Regions from separate parts of the Solibacillus sp. FSL K6-4121 genome, predicted to be linked through region 1. Evidence: riboswitches for the same ligand, from Rfam matches in the RefSeq annotation. Region 1 holds a riboswitch; the other holds the start of a gene.

Evidence for each region. A riboswitch is a leader RNA that binds a small molecule or an ion and turns the genes downstream of it on or off. The one in region 1 is predicted to bind glycine.
Region 2: another riboswitch for glycine. It lies ahead of MHH95_RS12090 (amino acid permease); the one in region 1 lies ahead of gcvT (glycine cleavage system aminomethyltransferase GcvT).

The regions. Positions count from the first base shown of each region.
Region 1 covers NZ_JBBOCS010000002.1:1,244,665-1,255,855, reverse strand. The annotation lists gene MHH95_RS15965 (LTA synthase family protein) at 1-1,400, shown strand, start outside; gene MHH95_RS15960 (DUF2759 domain-containing protein) at 1,495-1,671, opposite strand; gene MHH95_RS15955 (MBL fold metallo-hydrolase) at 1,843-2,487, shown strand; gene MHH95_RS15950 (DUF2626 family protein) at 2,565-2,807, opposite strand; gene MHH95_RS15945 (helix-turn-helix transcriptional regulator) at 2,925-3,623, opposite strand; gene comGA (competence type IV pilus ATPase ComGA) at 3,813-4,829, shown strand; gene comGB (competence type IV pilus assembly protein ComGB) at 4,810-5,883, shown strand; gene comGC (competence type IV pilus major pilin ComGC) at 5,902-6,213, shown strand; gene MHH95_RS18655 (prepilin-type N-terminal cleavage/methylation domain-containing protein) at 6,232-6,783, shown strand; gene MHH95_RS15925 (pilus assembly FimT family protein) at 6,692-6,985, shown strand; gene comGF (competence type IV pilus minor pilin ComGF) at 6,982-7,434, shown strand; gene MHH95_RS15915 (shikimate kinase) at 7,863-8,375, shown strand; glycine riboswitch at 8,505-8,597, shown strand; gene gcvT (glycine cleavage system aminomethyltransferase GcvT) at 8,870-9,973, shown strand; gene gcvPA (aminomethyl-transferring glycine dehydrogenase subunit GcvPA) at 9,997-11,191, shown strand, end outside.
Region 2 covers NZ_JBBOCS010000002.1:513,645-524,835, reverse strand. The annotation lists gene MHH95_RS12105 (helix-turn-helix domain-containing protein) at 1-971, shown strand, start outside; gene MHH95_RS12100 (MFS transporter) at 983-2,191, shown strand; gene MHH95_RS12095 (hypothetical protein) at 2,188-2,361, shown strand; gene MHH95_RS12090 (amino acid permease) at 2,524-3,861, opposite strand; glycine riboswitch at 4,021-4,099, opposite strand; gene MHH95_RS12085 (MDR family MFS transporter) at 4,628-5,824, shown strand; gene MHH95_RS12080 (DUF3997 domain-containing protein) at 6,645-7,031, shown strand; gene MHH95_RS12075 (tetratricopeptide repeat protein) at 7,118-7,630, opposite strand; gene MHH95_RS12070 (hypothetical protein) at 7,702-7,881, opposite strand; gene MHH95_RS12065 (NIPSNAP family protein) at 8,040-8,384, opposite strand; gene MHH95_RS12060 (lipid II flippase Amj family protein) at 8,437-9,225, opposite strand; gene MHH95_RS12055 (hypothetical protein) at 9,659-10,111, shown strand; gene MHH95_RS12050 (hypothetical protein) at 10,148-10,348, opposite strand; gene MHH95_RS12045 (hypothetical protein) at 10,448-10,771, shown strand; gene MHH95_RS12040 (GrpB family protein) at 10,849-11,191, shown strand, end outside.

The DNA of each region.
Region 1 (11,191 bases):
TGAATTTGGGATTAGCGGAAACAGAACGTCCACAGCTATTGACGCGTGCGTTTGACCGTGAGCTATTAGTTAAGAATATCGGAACGTATAACTACCATTTATATGATGTGTATGTACAATCTAAATCATCTGCTCAACGTGCTTTAGCAGATGGTAGTGAACTTGTGGAAGTGAATAACTATATACGTGCCAATCAGGCAGAGCCAAACATCCAAATGTTCGGCAAGTATGAAGGACGTAATGTCATTGCTATATCATTGGAGTCATTGCAATCCTTTGTTATTAATAATGAAATGAATGGGGAAGTTATTACACCTTTCCTGAACTCATTAACACAGGATAAAGATACGTATTACTTCAACGATTTTTATCACCAAACAGGATTAGGGAAAACATCCGATTCTGAGTTTATCTTTGAAAACTCGTTATATGGTCTAGGTCGTGGAGCTGTATTCTTTACGCATGGTGAAAATACGTATAACTCCTTTGCAGAGCGTTTAGGAGAAAATGGCTATTTCACGAATGTTATGCATGCGAACAATAAATCATTCTGGAACCGAGATATGATTTACAAATCGTTTAATTTAAATGAATTTTACGATATTGAGTCATATGAAGTAACAGAAGAAACATCAGTAAACTGGGGATTAAAAGATATTCCATTCTTTGAACAATCTGCAGCATTGATGAAGGATATGCCACAGCCGTTCTATAGTCGATTAATTACATTAACAAACCATTATCCATTCTACTTGGATCCGGAAGATGTTATGATTCCAGAATATGATTCAAACTCTGGTACATTGAATCGTTATTTCCAAACGGTTCGCTATTTGGATGAATCCGTGAAGGAATTCTTCGATGATTTAAAAGAACAGGGCTTATATGAAAACTCAATTATCGTTATGTATGGTGACCACTATGGAATTTCGGAAAACCATAATAAGGCGATGGCAAAGTATTTAAATAAAGAAGAAATTACACCTTATGACAGCGCATTATTACAGGCTGTACCATTATATATTCACATTCCGGGCGACAATGAGGGACAAGTGATGGATAATGTATCTGGGCAACTGGATATTCGTCCGACACTATTGCACCTTCTAGGTATCGAGACATCTAAAGATATGCAGCTTGGTGCAGATTTGTTTTCAGAGGAACATGAAGATTTCGTTATATTCCGTGATGGACGTTTTATTACGGATAAAGTAGTTTACGCAGGGGAAGTATGTTATGACCGTGCTACAGGCGAATCAATTGAAATTGATGCTTGTCAGCCATATATCGACAGAGCTACCCAGGAATTAGAGTATTCCGATCAGATTATCAATGGCGATTTATTACGCTTCTATGATTCTGAAACAGGTAATTTATTAACAGATCAAAATTATAAATAACAAAAAGCTGTTCTTGAATATTCTCAAGAACAGCTTTTTTACTTTACATGAAAAAAACGCATCGCTAAAACAGCGACACGTTTTTCCATTGCAATTAGTGTGTTGGTGGATAGCCTTGATTTAAAACTGTCATGATAACAAACCAACCAAATACTCCTGCTGCTAAAGCATTGAATGCTACAGCTAAAAGGTTTTTTTCTTTGATTGATTGGAATATGCCAACTACGCCAAGAATTGCAACTAGACCAAAAATAACCATTAATAAGTTCATAAAAAATTGACACTCCTTTAAGACATTCCAAAAAATGTCGCAACAATATTCCTCTTTTATTGTAAAGGTTTCCAATTCGTTTGTCGAGAACTAAAAATGACGTTTGTTTGAACGTTAGTTTTCTCTATCTAGTAAGAAGAAAAAATGTATAATGAGAATTGAGGTGATTAGATGTTAAATATAAGAAAATATAGTTTAGGGCCAGTTCAAACAAATTGTTACATTGTAAGCAATAAGGAGAAAGATTGTCTGATTTTTGATCCTGGTGAAGAAGCAGGACGTATTATTGGTGAGATACGAAAAAACGGATTAAGACCTTTAGCGGTTTTATTGACACATACACATTTTGATCATATCGGTGCAGTGGATGCTATAAGAGAAATGTACAATATACCGCTATATGTACACGCAAAGGAAGTTGATTGGTTAGCAGATCCGTTGAAAAACGGTTCAGGAAAATATGCGGAGTTACCAAATTATATAGTGGGGAAACCTGATGAAGCGCACGTTATTCGTAAAGAAGGTGAGCTGGCAATTGGCGAATTTAAAATTGACGTTGTACATACACCAGGGCATTCACCAGGTAGTATTTCTTTTATTTTTAAAGAAGATGGCTTTGCTATTGTAGGGGATACGTTATTTGAGCAAAGTATCGGTCGAACAGATTTAATTGGTGGTTCAATGGAAGTATTACTTAAATCAATACATGAGAAATTATTATCTTTACCTGAAGATACTATTATATATCCGGGGCATGGAGAATATACAACTCCTGCAGCAGAAATGAGTTCGAATCCTTTTTTAAACGGATTTTAAGCGTATTTTCTATATATAGTACGATTTAAATTAATATAAAAAAACGACCGCTCTTAAACTAAGAGCAGGTCGTTTTTTTAGTGTCCACCACCAGGTGTGTGGATGAAAGTTGTATAATATGTGAATCCGGCGAAGAATACTGTTAAATATGCTCCGAAAATGTACATGTACATGCGTTCTGAAAGATTTAAGAAGCCTAATAATAAGAATAAACCTGTATTACCTACGAATAATAGCGAAACCTCGTTCATACCACCAAGGTAGAACATAACGGCGAAAATAGCAGTCCAGAATGCCATAACTTTATACATATTGCTCATGAATTTCCCTCCTTTTGCAAAAAAATAGAGTAATCTCTTAACCATTATAAATCAAGTTTCTTAATAATGTAAACTGGAAGTTATGGAAGAGTTGTGACAATCGCGTGATTTTTGCCATTAATTGTGAACAGAGATTTTATATTTACAGAACGAACACGCATTCATCATACTTTCTACTTGAGAAATTTCATTTTTGCCAAACAATATATCAACTTGTCCTTTTAAGTAAGATTCGTGAAGTTGGCATACAATATTTCCGTGTTTTTCTAATTGGTTATGGAATGGACAGTTGAAAATTGAAAATATAATTGATTTTGTTTGTTCATTTTCAATAACTTCAGGAACATAGCCGATTAATTTTGCGCTTTTTGTTAACAAGGCAATTTTATCTTCGAAAGTTAAAGGGGATTTCCTTTTTATATCATCGAGCATTTCCTGCATAGACTGTTTTCCATCCTCATAACTAATTTCCCGCGCTTTGCCCAATGCTTCGTCACCTAGTTCATATATAAGTTCGAGTGACCATCTGATGAGGGAAGCAGGATCTCGTCTAGGGAAGCTTAGGTTAATACCTTCATCATTAACTTTATAAACTCGTCCAGGCCGTCCACCTTTTCCAGTTTTTAAATATTCCGCTGAAATTGCATCGATTTCCGACAGCTTTGTTAAGTGTAAACGTGCCACATTTGAATGAATGTTAAACTGTTCAGCAATTTCCTGAACCGATACAAATTGTTTGTACTGTAACATATACTCATAAATGGAAAAGCGAGTTTCATCTGCCAATGTACTAGTAATTTTAATAGGATGTAGCATTTTTCCACCTCCATCAAGCTAAATATAATATAAAATTGCCTACTTTTCTATTATTCTACATGAAATGCCATTGAAATTGTTAATATTCATACAAAAAATACCTTAAAAAGAAATTATTTCACCATTTCTATTAATTTTGTATAGTCGGTTTTATAATATAAATAGATAAAAGATATCAAGTTAAAAGAGGTGACTATTATCGAACAGCAATCTATAATTGAACAAAAATGTTTAGAGCTATTGTCGAATGCAGCAAAGCTTGATGCAACGGATATTCATTTAATTCCAAGAGAAGAGTGTTTTGATGTATTGCTCAGAAAGTATGGCCGGTTTGAAAAGACTAATGAAATTCCCAATGATCTCGCCTTACGAATGATTTCCTACTTTAAATTTTTGTCATCCCTCGATATTAGTGAAAGGCGAAAACCCCAAAGTGGTGCGTTTCAAAAATTTATCGGCCAATCGATGTATGCATTCCGAATTTCTACATTACCTTCCAGTTTTTACAAAGAGAGCTTGGCAATTCGTTTATTGCGTCAAAATCACACAGTCCCCTTAAAAACATTATGTCATTTCCATGAGAGTGTTCGACAGCTAGATAGGCTGGCCCGTATGGATAGCGGGTTAATATTGATTAGTGGGGCGACTGGCAGTGGAAAGACGACCACTTTATATTCAATGTTGCAATACTGTGCTCAGCATCTTTCACGACATGTTATATCAATTGAAGACCCGGTGGAAAGTACACAGGATCATCTGCTGCAAATTCAAGTTAATGAACGGGCTGGTATTACGTATTCAGCCGGTTTGAAGGCAGTATTGAGACATTCACCTGAAGTCATCATGCTTGGAGAAATCCGTGATCAGGAAACAGCGAAGGTTGCGATGGAAGCCGCATTTTCAGGGCATTTAGTTATCTCAACAATTCATGCGAAAGATACTGTTAATTGTTTATATCGGCTTCAGGATTTGTCTGTTTCTTTGGAAGAGATGAGGCAAATGCTTAAAGCCGTCATTTCACAGCGTCTTATCGAAACTGATGAACAGGGCTATAAAGCAGTTTTTGAATTTTTGACAGATAAACAATTACAGCGGGCGATAGAATCTATAATAGAAGGCAATCGTTTTACACTGCCTTATGAACAAACAATAGCTGGACAAAAGGCACTATTAAAAGGAGAAGGCTATGAATATATCTCTCATTAAAAACCTACCGACCACCCCGTTATTTCACAAAACAATTATTAAGCCTTCCGAATTCCCTACATTACTTCAACGCATTTCAACATTATTAAATGAAGGCTATACATTTGCCCATAGTATAGAAATGCTGCTTCCTTATCATGTGAAACATTATGAACCGGTACAACAGGAAATATCAAATATCCTGCACAATGGAGGGAATGTGACACAAGTTTTTCAGTTCCTCCGGTTGGACAATCAGTATTTAGTATCAATAGAAATGGCCGAAGTAACCGGCAGATTGAGCGAAGCAATAGAAATAGTATCAAAGCAACTTACCTTCCAACAACAAGCGAAACTGAAATTGTTAAAAGTAATTTCTTATCCAATAGTGTTATTTTCCTTTTTAATACTGCTGTTTTTTGCGTTCCGTACGTATTTTTTGCCGAATATGGCTTCCGTCGTAGCTTCGCGTGGTCAAGTTGAGGAATCAGCAAGTATCCAATGGTCTGCATTTTTCCTCCATTTGCCCGACTATATCGTAGCAGCTAGTATTTTTTTATGCTGTCTGCTGATAACGTTTATTTTTTATGTAAGAAAGAAACGCATCGACATACAACTCCATCTGCTATTTAAGCTTCCTTTCTTCAGCCTAATTTGGCGATTGATATTAACAAGACAATTTTCACGACATTTAGGTAATCTTTTGGTCGCGGGAATTTCTCTTCAAGATGCATTTGACCATTTGAAATCCCAGCAGCATCAGAAACAAATAGCCTATATTGCCGAAACGTTACAGGAACGTATTCTTATCGGTGATTCTTTATCTCATTCTGTTGTACTTGTCGGTTATTTTTATCCTAAGTTTGAACATTTTATTGCCCACGGTGAGGCTAGTGGTTTACTGGGGCGGGAACTGATTTTATATTGTGAGCTTCTTGATGAAAAGCTGCAGAAAGTTATAGAACGGTTACTGGCAATTGTTCAACCATTACTTTTTATCATTATTGCCATGTGTGTCATTGCTGCTTATTTAAGTATTTTAATTCCTATGTATGATGTAATTGATTTTATTTAAGAAGAGGTGGAAGAGATGATGAAAAATGAAAAAGGATTTACGTTAGTTGAAATGCTTGTTGTATTGTTAATTATTTCTATATTGATTCTAGTAACCATTCCTAATGTCTCCAAACATTTCGCGTCAATTGATGAAAAAGGCTGTGATGCCTATGTTTTAATGCTTCAAGGACAAGTGGAGGCGTATAAGTTGAACCATAAAGAATATCCAAGTTCCATATCAGACTTAATAGAAGAGAACTATGTTATGGAAGAAGATTTACGATGCCCTGATAATACGCAAATTAAAATTGAGAATGGCAAAGTGATAGCTTCGACTTCGGGCAGCTAGCTAACACGGTAATAATAAATGAAGTTAAAAATAAGAACAGTTTTAACGAATGAAAAAGGGTTTACTTTATTGGAAATGCTCGTTGTCCTCTCGATCTTTATGGTGGTAAGTACAGCAATTCTCTTTTTTTCACATAAACCATTGTTGGATTTTACCGAAAAACAATTAATGAATCAAAATGAACTATTAATAAGAATGACACAGTTGATTTCAATTGAAAAAGAGAATCCACATAGTTTTGAAATCGTCAATTGCCGTAGAATTCGTATAAGGGAAATGAATAGAGAGGGCGTTATATACGAGCAGATGGTGCCTAGTCACATTGAAATATTTATAACGACCCCGAACTCAAGGCTCAGCTTTAATACGAAAGGAAATGCGCATGCGTTTGGGCGAATTATGTACCATTTTGAAAATGTGAGTTATCAATACTCTGTGAATATTGGGAAAGCAAGAATTTTGGAAAAGGAGGTTTTTCATGACACAGGGAGGCCTAACGCTTGTAGAAACACTGTTGGCAGTCGTCATTTTATTTTTCCTGACTTCAACCATGATTCCACTCACTTATAATATGAAACAGCAAATAGCAGATCAAAAATTGCAGACCCATGCCGCTGAGGTCGCCTTCATGGGTGCGTTAAAATATAAAAGATACAGTCAATCAGCCGGTACTCAAGAAATCGATCAAACCGTTTTTCATTGGACCTATAATGGCCAGCAACTTTGTGTTCTGTTCGATAACAACGGGGTGGAAGAGGAGCAATGTATATGAAACGAGCTCGGATAAATGAGGCAGGATTTACACTGTTGGAAAGTCTGTTCCAGTTAACTGTTTTCGGTTTGTTCGCTTCGATTAGCTTACTAATCCTAATTTGGGTAAACGATATCCAGCAAATACAGAAGATGAAGGATGAAGTGAATTGGGAGTTTTTCGTCTATGATTTACATCAATATAATATGAATTCGGCATCCGGAAGATTATATAATTCCAGCACATTGCAGCTTGAAATGCTAAATGACCCAAATGATAGGTTATTTGTATTTGATAAATCAGAGCTGCATTTACGGAAAAGGTCGAATAAAGGGGGCAATGAGATTCTATTGCCATTCGTTGATAATTGGCATCTAGAAGGAATCGACAATGATCTAAATATGAAAGTGGTGATGCAGGATGGAACGGAAAGAGAACGATCCCTCGTGTTACCATTGGATCCAAAATGAAAAAGGGGCATTATTTTTGCTGGCAATTCTCTTATTATTCATCGTTACTGGAGCTGCCATTTTATATACAAATGCGTATTTTGCACAATTAAAATTTTATAATTCATTGGAATCTATTTACGTTCGTGCTACGATAAACATACTAAATACTCATTGAAGTTTCGACTTCTTTCAACAATTGTCTTCTATATCTCAAAATAGAGGGGAATGACAGTGTAAAATTCAAATGAAAGAAGTTAATATCTCGGCAATTATTAAAAGTTGGGTAAGAAATACTTAAAGTGAAAGTCACCTATGCATCGTTAATAGGTAGTAGTAAATAATGCATTAAAAATTGGAATTTCACATTAAGTACAAAACCAGTTTTCAATATATTGAAATAGAGGTGCTATGGAAAAGTAGTTCGTAATTAGAAGAAGGTGAACAGCATGCGAAAAATATATTTAGTTGGATTTATGGGATGCGGAAAAAGTGCGATTGGCAGAAGATTAAGCTATTTCTTAAAGATGCCCTATTATGATATGGACCATGAAATCGTTCGGCAACAAGGAATGTCAATTCCAGAGATCTTTGAACAATACGGGGAAGCACATTTTCGAAAAATAGAGACGGAATTTTTAAAAAACTTCCGTGATGAAGCATGCATTATCTCGACTGGCGGTGGGGTAGCCGTTAATGGAGAAAATCGTAAAATTATGCGAAAGACAGGGCTAGTCTTTTTCCTGGACGCCAAATTCGAAGATATATATATGCGAATTCGTAATGATAAAAATCGTCCCATAGTACAAATAAAGACAGAACAAGAGTTGGAAGAACTGTATCATAGCCGTAGAAAGGCTTATCGGGAAGCAAGCCATATACAAGTACTGACAGTAGGTAGATCTTTAAGACAAATAGTTGAATACATTGCTTTTCAAGTGAATAGATTAAAAGGCGAATAATTTTTCAAAAAAGCGCAAAAATGTTCGCTTATTAAGTAAAATTAAAAAAAGATTGCGTTTACAACACATTCAATGTTAGGATATTGCTAAGAGTACAGTTAATTTAAATTAGTTGAAAAACTAGCGCGGATGATGATACGGGGAGAGAACGTGATGTCACGTCGCCGAAGGAGCAAATAGCGGTGCTATGAATCTCTCAGGCAAAAAGACTCGTATTTGACGCAACTCTGGAGAGTGCTGTTGTAGTACAAGTTACCGGCAGCCACCAAAGGGGAAAGCCTAAAATGTGATAGACTATCAAATTTAGGTGTAACTTTCAGGTGCAAGGACAGAGAATCCCATTAAAAGGGATTCGTCTGTCTTTTTTTTATGGAAAAAAATACGTTTTCCAATTTAAAAGTAAAAAGAGGCAGCTAGCTGTACCGTACAAATTAATCATTCCCCGTCACATTTTTACAATGGTTAAAACATAAAAAATTTAAGGAGGAAATGACATGACAAATGAATTAAAACGTACACCGCTATTTGATGAATACGCAAAATATGGTGGGAAAACAATTGACTTTGGTGGGTGGGAATTACCTGTACAATTTTCTTCTATTAAAGAAGAACATGATGCAGTTCGTAACCGTGCTGGTCTTTTTGATGTTTCACATATGGGAGAAATTTTTGTAGAAGGTTCAGATGCATTATCATATTTACAAAAAATGCTGACGAATGACATTTCCAAAATTGCAATTGGCGGGGCACAATACAGTGCACTATGTTACGAAGACGGTGGAGTTGTAGATGATTTATTAACATATCGTTTAGCAGATGAGCGCTATTTGCTTTGTGTCAATGCCTCTAATATTGAAAAAGACTTCGAATGGTTGCAAAAACATGTAGAAGGCAATGTTACAATAACAAACGCTTCAGATGACTATGCTCAAATTGCATTACAAGGTCCATTAGCAGAGGAATTGCTGCAATCGTTAACGACGGAAGACTTAGCAGCGATTAAATATTTCAAATTTAAAGACAATGTCGATGTAGCTGGACAATCGGTACTCGTATCTCGCTCTGGTTATACAGGTGAAGATGGATTTGAAATTTACGGTACACCAGAAGCTATTATTGAACTATGGAATAAAATTTTAGATACAGGTAAAGACAAAGGTGTTGTTGCAGCTGGTTTAGGTGCCCGCGATACATTACGATTTGAAGCATGCCTGCCATTATACGGACAGGAACTGTCTAAAGAGATTACACCACTTGAAGCTGGGATTGGGTTTGCAGTGAAATTAGCTAAAGAACCACAATTTATCGGACAACAAGCATTAATTGATCAAAAAGAAAAAGGCCTAGCTCGTAAATCAGTAGGTATTGAGATGATTGATAAAGGGATTCCACGTACCGGCTATAAAGTATTTAAAGATGGTATTGAAATTGGAGAAGTTACAACTGGCACACAATCTCCGATGACAAAACGCAACATCGGTCTAGCTTTAATTGACGCAAAATTCGCTGAAGTCGGAACTGAGTTAGAAGTTGAAATTCGTAAAAATAGAGCGAAAGCAGTAATTGTGGAAAAACCGTTTTATAAACGTACAAAATAATACTTTTGAAAAGAGGGTTAACAATGAAACATCGTTATTTACCAATGACGGAACAAGATAAGCAAGAAATGTTAGATCGCGTCGGAGTTGCTACAATCGATGAACTTTTTGCAGATATCCCGGAAAAAGTTCGCTTCCAAGGAAACTACAATATTAAACCTGCAAAATCAGAAGCAGCTTTAATGAAGGAATTATCGCAACTGGCGTCAAAAAACAAAGATACTGCTAGCAATGTATCGTTTTTAGGTGCTGGTGTATATAATCACTACAAACCTGTAATTGTTGATCATGTTATTTCCCGTTCAGAGTTTTATACAGCCTATACGCCATACCAACCGGAAATTTCCCAAGGTGAGTTACAAGCAATTTTTGAGTTCCAAACGATGATCGCCGAGCTTACAGGTATGGATATCGCAAACTCTTCTATGTATGATGGTGGTACAGCGTTAGCAGAGGCAGGAATGCTTGCTGCAGGCCATACTCGCCGTAAAAAGCTTTTAGTTTCCGGTGCAGTACACCCAGAGTATAAAGATGTAGTAACGATGTATGCATACGGCCAATCAATTGAAGTGGTAACAATCCCTACAAAAGACGGTGTAACAGATGTTGAAGCGTTAAAAGGATTAATTGACGATCAAACAGCTGGCGTTATCGTGCAATATCCAAACTTCTTCGGGCAAATTGAAAACTTGCAACCTCTTGCAGATATTACACATGATGCAAAAGGATTATTTATCGTATCTGCAAATCCATTAGCACTTGGCGTTTTAACACCTCCAGGAAAATTAGGAGCGGACATTACAGTTGGTGACGCACAGCCATTCGGCATTTCCGAAGCTTTTGGTGGTCCACACTGCGGTTACTTCGCTGTTACGACTAAATTGATGCGTAAAGTACCGGGACGTTTAGTTGGGGAAACAGTAGACCAAGATGGACGCAGAGGTTACGTATTGACATTACAAGCACGTGAACAACATATTCGTCGTGATAAAGCGACATCAAATATTTGCTCAAACCAAGCGTTACTTGCTCTTGCTTCATCAGTTGCAATGACAGCACTTGGAAAGCAAGGCATGCAGGAAATGGCAAAACAAAATATCGTGAAAACACGTTACGCAAAAAATGCGTTTGAAGCAGCTGGATTCGAAGTTGTATATCAAGGTGCACACTTCAACGAAATCGTAGTAAACACAAAACATAATGTGACACAGTTAAATA
Region 2 (11,191 bases), 730 kb from region 1:
TGCAAAATGAATATTCCGTTGAACTTCAAATCACCGCCAAGCTTATTTACAGTCGATATTTGTATTCCATAAAAGAAGATATGGATGCAAGAAAGCTTTTGAATGAAATCAAACCTGTTGTCAGTTGGAAAAAAGATCGTATTACTGAGTTATTTGTATCCATTACAGCGTTTGGACATTTATCCTTTATGGAATTTGACCTTTTAGCTAAAAAAGAACAGCAGGAGCAGCATGCGCAATATTTATCCAACGCACATCCTTTTGAGCTTGCCAATTATCATTATCATATCGCCTTTGCGAACCACCGCAGCTACCAATTTCAAAAGGCTCTGCAACATATCGAGCTTGCAGCACACTATTTCACGCATCAGTTTAAACCATTATTTCAATTAAAGCTGTACTCGATGAAGGGCGTTATTTTTAATGATCTCCACCGTTACCGCGAAGCATTACAGGAATATGAGGCGGGTATTGAGCTACTGGAAAATGTCGAATCGATTCAAACACCGATGCAGTGGAGCTCGCTTCATAATAACATTGCCTACTGTTATGAATGCCAACAGGATTTCCAAAAAGCCAGTAAGCATTATGAGACCGCTAATCAATATGATGAAGATCTGCATTCCGTTATTAACTGGATGCGCACCTGTTTTCAAAATAAAGATTTCACGCAATTAGAAAAGCTCTTCCACCGTTATGAGGAACAGCGGTTTTCAATCCAGCACCACATTCATCAGCGAAAGCTTTTACAATATGCAGTTCAGCAGGAGCAGACCATTCACGGCCTAAAAGATCTGGAAGAACAGGCTTTTTTGCATTTCAATGAAGAGCAGTACTATGCGTTAATACTTTTTTATGCCCCTTTATGGGGACAGTTTTACGAACAGCTCCATGCCTATAAGCATGCTAGCCAATGCTATAAACAAGCTTTATTTGCAAGTGAAAAAGTACGACAACGAATGAGTAGCTAAGAGGTGGTTGTATGGAGTTAAGAAAAGAGTATTTTTATTTATGGTTTGGATTTGGTGTATCCAAGTTAGGGAGCTGGATTTATTTAATTGCACTTAATCTAACTGTTTGGCATTTAACAGAGTCTCCTGCAGCCGTTGCAGGTATTTATATCATTGGTCCAATTGCCCGAATCCTTTGCAGCTTTTTTGCCGGCTCTATAGTAGACCGGTCCAATAAAAGGACGATTCTTATATTCAGTGATTTATTCCGCGCAGGGATTGTTTGTATGATGCCGCTGCTTACGGAAATTTGGCTAATTTACTGCTTCATATTTCTTGCTAATATTGCAGTATGTTTTTCCAATCCGAGCACTACCTATATGATTACAAAGCTTGTACAGCCAAATGATCGTCTACGCTTCAACTCTATTAACGCTATGCTTGGCTCCGGTAGTTTTATGGTTGGTCCTGCCTTAAGTGGAGCCATCATTGCCTTTAGCAGTACATTTACTGCGATGTTGGTAAACGCATGCATGCTTCTTTTTAGTGCATGGATGATGTACTTACTGCCAAATGTTCAAGGTGAAATGACGAAACTCTCAAAGACGATTACCCCTGCCATTATTCGGGATGACATTTATATCGTCTGGAAATTCATTCGAGAGAAAAAAGCGATTTTATACTTTTTTGTGTTATATTCAACTGCTCTCATGATCTGTTATTCACTTGATTCACAGGAAATGTCATTTTTAAAGGATTTTCATAAAGTGTCGGATACTGCATACGGCATCATTGTTGGATTGACTGGAATTGGTGCAATCGTTGGTGGTTTTATGGCTGCTAAATATGTCAAAAAATTATCACTCATTTCATATATTGGAGCAGGCTTTTCTTTAACATTAGTATGTTATTTTGTGTTTTATTTTTCATCGAATCTGATATTGGCCATTGCTTCGTTCATTTTACTTGGATTATTTATGGCATTTAGTAATGCGGGCTATGCAACATTTTATCAGCAAACGATTCCTACTGAAATTATGGGTCGGTTTGGCAGTACGTTAGGTTTAATCGAAAGTGTGATGCAAATCGTGTTGACACTGGTTATTGGTGTTTTAGCTGAAATCTATTCCATCCAGCTGATAACAAGTTTATTTGCTTTTATTGGTGTCTTAATGGCCTGTCTTGTGTACGTTTATTTACTAAGAAATTCAATGTTATTCTTACAGGAGGAGTTAAAATGATTACTTATGAAGCAGTTTGTTTTTGCTGTAAACAGCCTTTTTTATTGGTGGAAGGCACAACAAAATACCAAAAGTATAAACGGAATATGCGTGGCAAGTTTTCCTGTGATAGTTGCGACGATAAAATCCATATGGAGGCACGGAAAAATTTACTGGGGAAACTGCGGTAGATATTCGCCAGTTTTATCGGGTTATTCGCCACTTTTATGCAGATATTCGTCACTTTTCCTCTCTTAATCGTCACTCTTCATTTGACATTCGCCACTTTGACCCCGTTATTCGTCAATCATCAAAAAAAGGCGCCTCGCACATGCGGAGCGCCTTCCTTATATTTATTTTTTCCGAATTGCATATAAAACAAATAGCAAAATAAACCATAATGGCGTCAGCATAAGAGAAGTTCTTGTAGCCTCTGAAATCGCCATAATAATTAATAGAAAGAAGAAAAAGGCTAAAACCAAATAGTTCACAAACGGCGTTAATGGTGCTTTAAATATCGATTTCGCATGCAAATCCGGGTGGCGCTTTTTGTAAATGATATGCGAGATTAAAATAATGCTCCACACCCAAATAAAGCAAATCGCGCTGATTGTCGTTACAATGCTAAAGGCATCATCCGGCATCAGATAGCTAAGCAGCGCACCGATTGATACGACGATTGCAGAAAATAATAATCCGTTTTGCGGAACGGCATTTTTATTTAATTTACCGAAAGATTTCGGAGCCTGTTCCCCTTTACTTAAACTAAACAGCATACGGCTTGTTGAGAACATCCCACTATTTCCTGCAGAGGCAGCTGATGTTAATACGACAAAATTAATAAGTCCTGCCGCAATCGGAATACCGACTAAAGCAAATACTTGAACGAACGGTGAGCTTGTAGCACTTAACGTATCCCAAGGGTTAATCGTTAAAATAACAAATAGCGCACCTACGTAAAACAGTAATATACGGATCGGTATTTTATTAATGGCCGATGGTATATTTTTTTGCGGATTTTCCGTTTCAGCAGCTGCTACCCCTACTAATTCCACTCCAACAAATGCAAAGACAACCATTTGGAAAGCCATAAGGAAGCCAAATGCTCCGTTCGGGAATAAACCGCCATGCTCCCAAAGATTAGATACGGCAACTTTTCCAGCATCTGTTTCAAATCCAATGATGAGTAATACAATCCCGATTGCAATAAGTGCAATGATCGTAATAATTTTTATAAGAGCAAACCAAAATTCCAGTTCACCGAATAATTTTACAGTCAATAAATTTAAGATTAGTAAGACTACTAAACAGGCAATGGCCGGCACCCATTGAGGGATATCAAACCAGTATTGTGTATACATTCCGACCGCTATAATATCTGCCATAGCCGTCATAATCCAGCAGAACCAATATGTCCAGCCAGTAACGTACCCTGCCCAATCTCCTAAATATTCTGTAGCGAACTCTGTAAATGAAGCATAGCCCCCTTTTGATAATAGGAGCTCTCCAAGTGCCCGCATGACGAAAAATAAAGCTATCCCTACGATTAAATACCCGATGATTATTGATGGTCCTGCAAGTGAGATCGCTTTTCCTGATCCTAAAAATAGACCTGTACCGATTGTTCCGCCAATCGCAATTAGTTGTACATGCCGATTTTTAAGATCGCGCTTTAGTTCATGTTGTTCCAAAACGAATTCCTCCAAAGGATAAGTATTTTGTCTGCCACAAGGACAGCGCAAAATAATAGGTAAATGTTCGCGGTTCATCCAATCATGTTTTCTGAAAATTAAAAAAGGAACTGATAATTCACCAGTTCCTGTAGATAAGAATAATAACGTCCCTTATTATTCCTGTCTTCTGTCCTTTTGCCTGAGATAATGAACCCTTCGGCGACGCGGTACACGCGCTCTCTCCAGAAACTGCTCCCGTCAGTAGTGCTATCCACGACGATCTTCGCTTGATATGTATGTAATTAATCCCTATTTGTTGTCAGCAACCCCCAACTCCAAACAGGTCGCTCACGATACTATTATTGTACAATAATTAATACTAACAACTATTTTGTGTTGTTACAATGGTTACAAAATAAAATTAAATCGAAACAAGCAATTTATCAATGTTTCCACTATTTTGTAAACGTGTTACAGAATTTTTATCCTTAAAAAAGTATCACACTGAAAATAATGAATATTTATTTTCATTGGGTATTTTAAGGATTTGTAGCTTTATTTTTATGTAAAAAAACCCCTCCATTAATCGATTTAAATAGTCGATTAGTGGAGGGGTATTATATTTAGGAATGTATGTTCTATTTATAGTGCTCGTCAAATAAAAGTAGTATTTACTCGTTTTTCATATTATTAGTATATCAAATTTTTTTATTAAAGTCTATATTTTCCATATTTTTAATTCTAAAATAAACCCATCGGCCGAAATAAATCAATGAGGTATTATATGGTTAAAAAAAATATATGGACACGCAATTTAAAGGTAAGACTTTGTGGAGAAACAATCTTTAATTTATTTTATTGGATGTATTTCCCCTTCATTGCGATTTACTTTAGTCAATCATTGGGATTGGCTTTGGCAGGTGCACTGATGATGGTTCCACCAGTTCTCAGCCTAATTACCGGACTCATAGGAGGTTCATTTGCAGATAGATTTGGACGAAAAAGAGTAATGCTCTGGGGCGTTGGTATTCAGTTTACTATGTTTATTCTATTTGCTACGTCTAGTATAATTTGGCTCGATTATTTTGCTTTTTTAGGAATTACAATAGGAAAGGGTCTATATAAACCGGCAAGTGATGCGATGGTTGCAGATACAGTTTCAGCAGAATATAGAAAAGAAGTATTTGCCACATTTTTAACAGGAAGTAATTTAGGGGCAGTTATAGGACCTATCTTAGGTGCATGGTTATTTTTTGATTACCGTGATTTGCTACTATGGAGCTGCGCTATTGTACTGATGATTTTCTTTTTATTTATCTATTTTTGGTTAGAAGAAACGCTAACTTGGACTTCAAATGAAGGTTTATTTTCACCAATAAAACAATTAAAAGACTACATTATCATACTAAAGGACAATAAATTTGCTTATTATTTATTGGCAGGAATTTTCTCTGTTATTGCGATTATGCAATTAGATTTATACTTATCAGTTTATATTTACGATTACGTACCAAATCAGACAATCGTTTCATTTATAAACTTCGAGCTTTCCAGTAAAGACGTATTAGGTTATATGTTAGGACTAAATGGTATTTTATTTGTACTATTTGTTCTACCTATTACCAAATGGTTAAAAGGTTGGAGCGATAAGCATGTGTTTATTTTAAGCTGTCTATTAGCAGGCTTTGGTATGTTTGCAGTTGGTTTTACAACAAATATATGGATGTTGTTATTTCTAACGATTATATTTACTTTTGGTGAAATTGTAAGAGCGTCTGTTCTATACAATTTTGTGAGTGAATATGCCCCCGAAAATGCAAGAGGACAGTATATGGCTGCATCTAACATGCAATTTACAATTGGACGTTTGTTGGCACCATTCACAGTTATTTTAGCAGCCTTTTTTGGACCACTAATAATTTTCAGTATTATTTTACTATGTGCGTTTATTAGTCTAGTTTTTTATATCAAGCTTTATTGAAGAGAGAGATTAACAATCCCTTTGAAATATTGATGTGTTATTCTTTTGGGAGTTATACTTTTAAATTAATTATAAAGAAATGAGATTTGGATAAGATTTTCACCCATAGAAAAAAAACTCTCACCTAACGAAATAAAATTCATTTCCTCTCAAATTTTTGTTTTTATATTAATATTTAGTTTAATCGCCATAACATAGGGTTGATTTTCTAATAATTTTCCAATTGATTCGTGGGCTATGAAAAGACAGTGCTAAAGCCGCGTAACGCGTTTATTGCCGTATGTGAGGCCTATCAATCCGGAAAATTTAATCTTGAAGCGTCCGTCCAACTTCGAGTTAAGTGCCTTATTTAAAATTTTCAGTGCCCCCCTAAAATAAGGGTAAATTTTTCCCTTATTTAAAGTATATAGCTCATTTAGGGGTAAATAAGGGAACGTTTTACCGTTATTTTAAATAAAATTCTGAAATTTCATGTTTTTTAAGTCAATAACGGACTTTTTTCCCTTATTTTTACTATTTTTTATGTCATTTTCGAAATAACGGAAATTCCTTCCGCTATTTATCTCATTACGCAATTCAATTTACAAAAGCTTTGTAGTCACGTCGCCCGGAATGTAGTACAACGGACAGCTTCAACGCGTTTTCACGTAGCAAATCTTATTTTTTCAATTTTGTCATCCCCAACTTATGGTGATTTAACTTATTTATTTGGGGTAGGATGAAAATTTTAGCGATTTCTTCAAGTTTTACGGAAGGAACTTATTCCCATTTTATACGTATTAAAATAAAGGACGAAACGCTTTTTAATGGAGGGACAACTTTGAAACAATTAATTTTATTGATCGGATCTTGTTTGATTTTATCAGGATGCGCAGGATTAGCAGATTATACAATTTCATTGGAGAATGGTTATCGAATTGATAGACTTTCAGCTCATCAAATTCAAATATACGGAGAAGAACCAGTAAATGATGGAAAGGAAAATACAATAAACTATTTGTATGTACCAGCTGAAGTGACTGCTGTATGGTGTAATGAACAGTATATTATCGCAAAACAATTGCACTTAAAGTCAAACGGACGAGGGATAGAAGAACCTCCAAAAAAACCTAGTGATGCCGAGTATTCTTATTGGATAATTGAAATGAATAAAAACGAAGTAAAGGGTCCCCTATCATTAAAAGAATTGAAAGGGAACAATAATTAAATAAGATTGTGAACAACCGACTGAAATTTTTATTATTCTAGAGCTTTATTTAAGCACGCTTTTGTATAAGTACAAATTTTTACAACCTATTTCCATATTTCATCTAATTTATCAGCATAGAAATTGATAGCTTTTTTATAACTCAGTATTTCAGAGTCTGCAGTGGTATCTAGCAGGCATTTCAATAAAATTTCCATCGCTTTTCTATGATCGTTTAAATTATACAGAGTCATAGAATAAAACACTTGAATTGCTCTGTTATTTGGAAATAATTCGATTCCTTTTAGAAATGTATTTTTTGATTTTTCGTATTCCCCTAATGTTCTATATGTACTTCCAAGTCCCAATATTGCTCCTTCTAGATCTTTACCAGATAACCCTAACTTAATAGCCCTTTCATAAAAGGGAACTGCTTTTGATTCTTCTCCTAAAATATCAAAACTCCAAGCACATTGATAGTTAACCAATGCATTATCAGGGTATTCCTCAACTATTTTCAAAAGTAATTGATTAGATTCTTTCTTTTTATTATCTTTTCGTAATTCAAGTGCTCTTATAAGCTTTTCTTCTTTCAATGTAAATAACCTCTTTTCATACATTCCTTCTTTCACTAAACTACACAATTATTAGAATTATAACCTTTCTAAAGCGTTATTGAAGAGACCCCATATTAGTTAGACGCATCTTTGCCTTTACGACTTAATCCAAAAATTGCACATGCGTAAATAAAAATGCCACTACATAACCACATCATCAATCCATCATATTCACCGTTTAAAAAAGTTACGTTTATTAATATAAATAATTGCATTAAACAAATTGAAATAAATAAATATAAAGAAGTTTTCATACTAGATACCTCCAAATTAATTTTATTTTAATCCTTGTAAATGTCTTTAAGGAGATGACTGGCTTTCTATTGTATCGTCACATAAGATTAAAGGTAACTTTAAATTAACATATTTTACCTATAATTATAATGTTAACATGCATTAAACAAATCCCCCATCAAGACATAGTTACCGTAGAAATCAATTCTTCATTTTTTACTTGTAATATGTATTTCGATAAAACGTAATCTCTCCCACCATTTTCTTCATACCATTTTTTTATTTTATTTACATGATTGAGATCTGCTTTTATTTTCGTTTCGATTTCAATATAAGCTTCATAGTTATCATATTCCCAAATAGCAAAAATTTCTGTAGTATGATCATCATTTGGTTTCATCCACCTGCCAATAAGCCGACTACCATGGCTCAGTTGATTAGGTAAATTCGTTTCATTAAAGTGATGATTAAATCGATCTACAAATTCATTTTTTACAACGTAATATTTTCTACGATAGAACATTTAGAATACCCTCCTTCTAAAAAGTAAGTTAAACCTCCTCAATTTTAAATTCCTATGCAATGAATTTTGCAAACCAAGCTACATAATGCGCTCCTGGAATAAATAGGAGTTGGGCAAATAACGTCCCTAAAAGTCTTGAACTCATCATCATAACCGAAGCTCTTTTCAAATCAGAATAATTCCCTTTTTTATTAATGACATCATCAGCCAAAATAGATATTTTAGGGTCAATAAATATAATTAATAACATTGTGGCTATACCGTTGATTAATCCCGAAGCCATAATTGCCGTTGTTTTGTATTCAGGAACCAATAAGCTAGCATATAAAGCCGATAACACCCCTATTGTATAAACAGCCGTAATGACAATATTAATCATAAATAGCTTTATTGGAATATCTCGTATCCCTATTCCTCGTAAATATGACAGGCTTGGCTTGCGTAAATGTTTGAATGTCCTACTTATATAGTCGAATGTAATACCTTTTTTCAATAAAGCTGGGATTGAACCCCTTTCACCAGCCAAATGAATAATCGCTCTAGAAAAAATGGCTACAAAGGTCGGTAAACAAATAATACCAAGCAACGTGCCGAGTGAAGCTGAACCGATAAGAAATCGGAATTGATGCTCGACAAATTGTAAAGCATGATCATCAGGAGCATTATCTATCAAGCTCCCTGTAAATGGCTGCTGCATCATGTTAGATAATCTTGAAACCATCACCATTACATTAAAAAGTGATAATGCTGATGCTAATAAGCGAACACGAGCTCCAGAAAGTCGCACTGCGTACGCTAATGTTTCTATCGAGTGAATGATTAATATAAATAAAGCAATCATTATGAGTTTTTCTGTTATAAGTTCTATTGCCCCCACCTACCATATCCTTATTTTTACATTTCGACGTTTTAATTGTAAACTAGTTGCATCGCTTTCATACATTTGTATTTAGAAAGAGAGGATTAAATTGAAGAAATATATCAATAAAGAAAATGAAGTAGGGTTTTATTATGCATATATTTTTATAGGATTTTTCAAGCGTTTCTTGCAGTAATTGTAGTCATTCAAGGTATTTCAGAAGGTAGGGGTATTGGCTATATTAGTTTCTTCTCGGCAGGTGTAGTTACATCAATCTGGATAGGAATTAACTCATTAATAAAATACAAAAAGAAAAAATTTGAATGATCCACCGACACACTAGTAACTTTTCAGATGATTTACACTAGTATTAAAGTTAGAATAATAGATAGTCACCTGAGATGGAGGGGAATTTATGCGTGTTTTCTTTATAATTAGTGTTTTCTTGTCAGGCTTAGTTTCACTTGGCGCAATATGGATTGTGCATCAAATGACTGCAAATTTCAATCCAGACGGTAGTAATCCAATGTGGAGTAATGGCAATCCTGGTTTGTTTTTTATGCTGTGGCCAATGCCGTTTATTTTCTACTTTATATTTTCAATGATCTTCGTATTTGAGAAGATCCATAATACATATAAAGTGAATAGAAGACGTTTTATTGCGGGTTATACCATACTATTTTTAGCCCTCATAAGTTTCACTTTATATCGAATAATAGATTTTAATAGAGTGGCTCAACCTTATTTTGAATATGAAATCGGCTACCTCAATCCTTATACAAATGATTTATTTTTCAATGTATGGACGTTATTAGCAGCACTATGTATTCCGGCTATCGTATCTTTTTATTTAGAAGGGCGAAAATAATTTTCCATTTGGCAGTAAAATTTTAAAACCTAATTCCTACTTAAATAGTTCGTATACTGCAGGAACCCCTAATCCAAGAAATAATGTAATCGCAGCAAAAAGTTTTGTTTGTTTTGTTAAACGTTTATCTTCCTCTTTTAAATATTCAAAGTAAGAAAGAATAAAGTAAAGACAGGCAGTTAGCATTAAAACCGAAAATACAGCTACACTGTTCCCAAGTACGTTTATTAATATCATAAATCATTTCAAACCCTTCAATATTTGATTACTAAATTATAGCATAAACCTAATCTTCTCTTAAAAACGAACAAGGTTGGTCCTACAGAGGTGATAAAGATGAGTACTGTTAAGTTGAAACACTTCCCTTTTTTATTAATGATAATTTCAGCAAGCTTTGTACTTTTTGCTTGTAATGCCGATTCCAAAGTGAAAGAGACATTTACCGGAACAATTGAAACAGTAAATGAATATGGCGGTATGAGAGTGAATATTGAGGAAGCAACAGAAAAAAAATTAGGTGGGCTTGTTGATGTAGGTATACCAGATGGTACAACTGAAAAATTTAATGTTGGCGATAAGGTAACAGTTGGATATAACGGTATGACTTTTGAAAGGGCTCCCGTTATGGTTCAAGCTATAACATTGGAAAAGATAGATTAAATTCATTTTGGATACTGCATTCTGATATATATTTTAGGGCAATGTATTTACTGAATTTTGGGAAGCGAGGGTTAAGTATGAAGTTAGGCTTAAAAAATAACGAGGTTGTCATTGTTCCGTATGCTCCTGAATGGAAAGATGAATTTAACAAAGCAAAAACGGAAATTCTTCAAACTACTCATTTAAAACCGAACCAAATTGAGCACATTGGAAGTACTTCTATTGAGGGGATTCGGGCTAAGCCGATTATTGATATTTTAATAGGTGTCGAAAGTCTGGCAGCACTTGATAAAACATTTTTCAAAAACCTTCAAAATGCAGGATTTTACAGGTTGAAGGTGGAAAGACCAAACGAAATTGTTTGTGCCAAGTTTACGGATGATACATTTGAAACAAAAACACATTTTATTCATATTGTTG